DNA from 2 places in the Bacillus sp. ABA4_010 genome. Region 1 is predicted to be linked to the other one. Evidence: predicted binding sites of a transcription regulator. Region 1 holds the regulator's gene; the other holds the start of a gene.
The links. Region 1 encodes Rex, which represses fermentation and respiration genes when NADH is low (regulators of the CRP and FNR family bind a similar motif). Its sites were predicted from a motif close to TTGTGAAATATTTCACAA; they were not measured.
Positions count from the first base shown of each region.

Region 2: a site for Rex is predicted at 1,035-1,052, ahead of ACXAEO_RS13730 (cytochrome ubiquinol oxidase subunit I). Genes of this name have one in related genera too.

Region 1 covers NZ_JBSWUN010000003.1:3,729,411-3,731,788, forward strand. Annotated here, with positions in the region: gene ACXAEO_RS19590 (YdiK family protein) at 1-187, shown strand, start outside; gene tatC (twin-arginine translocase subunit TatC) at 249-995, opposite strand; gene tatA (twin-arginine translocase TatA/TatE family subunit) at 1,008-1,178, opposite strand; gene ACXAEO_RS19605 (redox-sensing transcriptional repressor Rex) at 1,213-1,854, opposite strand; gene moaC (cyclic pyranopterin monophosphate synthase MoaC) at 1,888-2,373, opposite strand.
Region 2 covers NZ_JBSWUN010000003.1:2,521,611-2,523,988, forward strand. Annotated here, with positions in the region: gene ACXAEO_RS13730 (cytochrome ubiquinol oxidase subunit I) at 1-986, opposite strand, end outside; gene ACXAEO_RS13735 (Na-translocating system protein MpsC family protein) at 1,275-1,637, opposite strand; gene ACXAEO_RS13740 (histidinol phosphate phosphatase domain-containing protein) at 2,022-2,378, opposite strand, start outside.

The sequences.
Region 1 (2,378 bases):
CTTTATGGGGCTTATTTATGTGTTAATGGGGGCATTATTTACGTACCTTGCCGTCGGAAGTGCAGAAAAAGGGCTTTTTGACTTCGGTACCATTTTGCTGATGGCAGTCGCGGCTTTTGATTTCGGCACAGCTCTACGTATTTTCAACCTTCATTATCAAATTAAAAAGCTTCAACAGCAGAAATAAAAATATCTATGTAAAAGGGCCCTTTACCAATTGAACATTGGCGAAGGGCCCTTTTGCTTCGTTACATGTTAGCTTGAGCTTCCTGCTCAGCTTTCAATACTTTACGGTAAGCAGATTTTGAGATGATAATACTAATTTCATAAAGAAGCAGTAACGGCACTGTGACCATTAGATGAGAAATAATGTCAGGCGGCGTAATGAACGCAGCAATGACCAATAGGAAAAAGTAGGCATACCTTCTCACATTCGCTAAAAACATCGGTGTCACAATCCCTAGCCTTGTTAAAAACATAACAATAACAGGAAGCTGAAACAATAAACCGAACGGCAGAACCAGCTTCAGCAAAAACTGAAAATATTCATTAATGCCAATAACTTGTTGAATGTTTAAATCATTCGCCAGCCCTGTCATGAAATGAACGACAAATGGAAACAAGATAAAATAAGCAAATGAAATGCCCCCTAAAAACAAAAACAATGAAGCGGGAATATAGCTTAAAGTCACTTTTCGTTCTTTTTCATAAAGACCTGGACTGATAAAGGCCCATAGTTGATACAAAGCAATGGGCGAAGATAAAATACATCCGATGATAAAAGCAAACTGCATATAGATTTTAATTGGATCAGTCAGCCGAAAGGCATTCATCGTTAATTCCTTCGCTTCATCTGCCTGTTGCAAATATAAAATAATCGGCTTTACTAAGAAAAATGATCCAATGGTAGCCGCTAAAAAAAAGACAATCGTAATGATTACCCGCTTTCGCAGCTCTCCAATATGATCATACACAGACATTTCTTGTTCCGTCATAACACTCATTCCTTACTTTTCGCTGCGCTTATCGTCATCATCATCTGCTAATCCCTTAGTTGCATCTTTAAATTCTTTTAGCGTATGACCTGCTGCTTTTCCAAGCTCAGGTAATTTCTTTGGTCCAAAAATAAGCAATGCGACAAGGGCAATTAATAAAAAGCTACCAAATCCTAAACCCATAAATACCTGTCTCCTCTCATCTTAATTAACCTGTTTAAAGATCCTGCGGATAGTTCTTTAAGAAATACACAAGTGATTGAAGTTCCACTGCCAAATCAATGTGATGGATGCGAATAGAGTCTGGTACACTAATACGAGCTGGCGTAAAATTCAAGATTCCTTTAATTCCACTTTTAACTAAGCGGTCTGTAATTTGTTGCGCTGCACTTGCTGGCACCGTTAAAATTGCAACTGAAATCTCTCCCGTAATTTTCTCCTCTAAATCATCTAGATGATAAATGGGTACTCCACCTACATTTGTGCCTACTTTATTTTTTTCAACATCAAAAGCAAATTCAATTTTCGTATTATTGTTCTTAATGAAATTATAATTTAAAAAGGCGGTTCCTAAGTTTCCCACTCCAATGAGGGCTACTTTCGTGACTTCGTCTTGATCTAACGTTTTCCTAAAAAAGGATAGCAAATAATTGACATTATAGCCATAACCTTTTTTGCCAAGTGCTCCAAAATAAGAAAAATCTCTACGAATGGTTGCTGAGTCCACTTTAACAGCCTCGCTTAATTCAGCTGAAGAAACACGTTGTTTTCCTGAAGAATGCAAGTTTTTCAAAAAGCGATAATAAAGAGGCAATCGCTTCGCAGTTGCTTGTGGTATTTTTAATTGCTCAGTATTCATGGTTCCCTCCCACAATCCAAAAGCCTGTATATATTATAAATTCTCTCTCTTAAAATCTCCGTTCTTCCCACCTGTTTTTTCTACTAAATATGTAGGTCCGATTACCATGGCTTTATCAATCGCTTTGCACATATCGTAAACCGTCAGCGCACATATAGAAGCAGCAGTTAACGCTTCCATCTCGACTCCTGTACTTCCTTTAGTTTTGACCTCTACTTGAATATTTAGTAAATAATTTGCTCCTTTTTGACTCCATGAAAAAGAAATGTCTACCCCTTTTAAGGCAATAGGGTGACACATCGGTATGACATCAGCCGTTTTCTTAGCCGCCATAATTCCAGCGACTTGTGAAACCGCTAACACATCTCCTTTTCCAATCTCTCGCTTCTCTATTTTTTGATAGATTTCTTCATTCACTTCTACACTGGAAACCGCAACAGCTGTGCGGAACGTTTCAAGCTTTTCCGAGATGTCAACCATCTTCGCTCTACCTTGATCGTTAAAATGCGTCAAACTCACATCTT
Region 2 (2,378 bases), 1.2 Mb from region 1:
CAAAAGGTGGTTTTTACCGGCGGTATGTAGTTTCCTTCACCATATTTTTCTTCATATTCCTTTTGGAGCGTGAGCATCCCTGGAACTTCTCCCGAAAATTTCTCATACGCCAAATAACTCAACGCATAAGGAACGGTTAGTTCAAATTTATTTTTTTGATTTTCCACATCAATTCCAGCAATAATAGTCCAACCTGCCGGATCGCCGCTATCTTCCCATAAAGCTTCGCTTGCTGCCATTTTCATTGGCTGTGACTCCATTAAATGCTGTGCTTGCGAATGACCGCTGAAAGCTACACCCAATCCAGCAATTAACGCGACTACCATCGCCATATTAAAGGATTTATTGAAAAACTCAACCTCTTGCTTTCTTAATAGTTTATAGGCACTTACTCCACCGATAAAGAACGCACCGGTCGCTAACGCTCCAAAAATAACGTGCGGAAATTCCACTAGTAGCTGCGGGTTTTTTAATAATGCAAAAAAGTCAGTCATTTCTGCTCGGCCGTTTCTCATCACAAATCCTACGGGCTCTTGCATAAAAGAATTGGCTGCTAAAATCCAAAGAGCGGACAGCATCGTACCGAACGATACAAGCCAAATACACATTAAATGAACCTTTTTCGATAATCGATCCCAGCCGAAAATCCATAACCCAATAAACGTAGACTCCATGAAAAAGGCAAGCAATGCTTCAATAGCCAGCGGGGCTCCAAATACATCTCCAACAAACCGAGAATACTCAGACCAGTTCATTCCAAACTGAAATTCTTGGATAATCCCTGTCACGATCCCTACTGCAAAGTTAATTAAGAATAAATGCCCCCAAAATTTGGCCATTTTCTTGTAAATCTCTTGTTTTTTCACGACATAGAACGTTTCCATTAAAGCAACCATAAATACGAGCCCGATGGACATCGGCACGAATAAAAAATGGAAAATCGTCGTCGCCCCAAATTGAAGCCTTGCTAAAAATAGTTCTGTCATAAATATCCCCCCTAAACATATCATCATGTCATCTGATGACTTGAGTGATTGTTCACCACTTCACAAGTATATTGTAACGAATAACACTAGTTCCTTCCGACTTATTGTTTGACTAATCTGTGACTTTTGTATAACTAATTTGTGACAACTCAAGTAAACGTAAAAGCTTGTCAAGGATAGCTGAACTGAACAAAAGATGAAAAGACTGACTACCATCTCTGTACACAAAAGAAGTGCCCTTTGAAAAAAAACAAATTTTTCAAACAGCACTTCTTGCAACAGTCACTTTTAAAATTTCTTCTCCAGCTCTTCCTCTAGTTTAAACACCATAATACGTTCGCCGGTTTTTGTACTGATATCCGTATGAAAGCTCTTCACTTCCACTCCAGTAATGTTAAAAATAATCTTTTGTAAATCTTCTATTCCTAATTCAATCAAATCCGAACGAACTTTTTTGATTGATAGAATTCCTTCTTTCGTTTCACAAAGCGAGTATTCCGCAGGTGTTAAAATACCACGCAAACTGACGATAATCATATCGCGTAAAATATCTGCCTTAACCGATACAGACCCTCGTCCAAGAAAATCTTTTTCCCATTGGGTCAAAGCCTTGCTTATTTCCGCTTCAATTGTTCCTTTCGATTTGCTCATCATCGTTACTTCCCCCTAACAAAAAAGCAGTATATTTCCCGTCTATATTTCACTTCATGATTCGACACCGCTTTATTTAATGGAAGGGCGTTTGCAAGAGGCTCTTCACACCTCCTGAATAATCATTCAAAGGTTAGAAAGTTTGACATCACTATCTTACGTCATATCGGGCTTTCTAAATCAGTCGATATAGTTACCTAATCAAGAAATATACCAGTATTAGCTTAAACTCCACTATAAACTTCAACTAACAGGGAAGTCAATGCTTGACAGCAGGCAAATCAAAAGTACACGCCAAACCGTACACTACTTGTCTTCTTGTACCAATCAGGTTGCAGCAATATTTCCTTTTGCTTTTATTCTCTCGTAAATAGTACTACATCTTCATTCCATCATTTTCATGATTCGCCTTCTTCTTTCAAAAGTGGCCACTTCTTTTACACCTAACTGTTTTAACATCGCTGCATGTTCAGCTACATACTTCCCTAAATCATCTGGAAAATGAGAGTCCGATGATAAAGTGATCGGCACACCTTTTTGAAGAAGCTTTTCTAAAAATAATGGACTCGGACACATTTCTTTAATTGGATAGCGATAAAATAGACCCGCATTGATTTCAGTCGCCGTATTGGTTTCCATTAAAGCTTTTGCTATTCTTTCATAATGTGACACTAGCAAACTTTCATTTGGGCGATACTTAAATACTTTCAAGTTATCTAAGTGTGCAACAAAATCAAATAG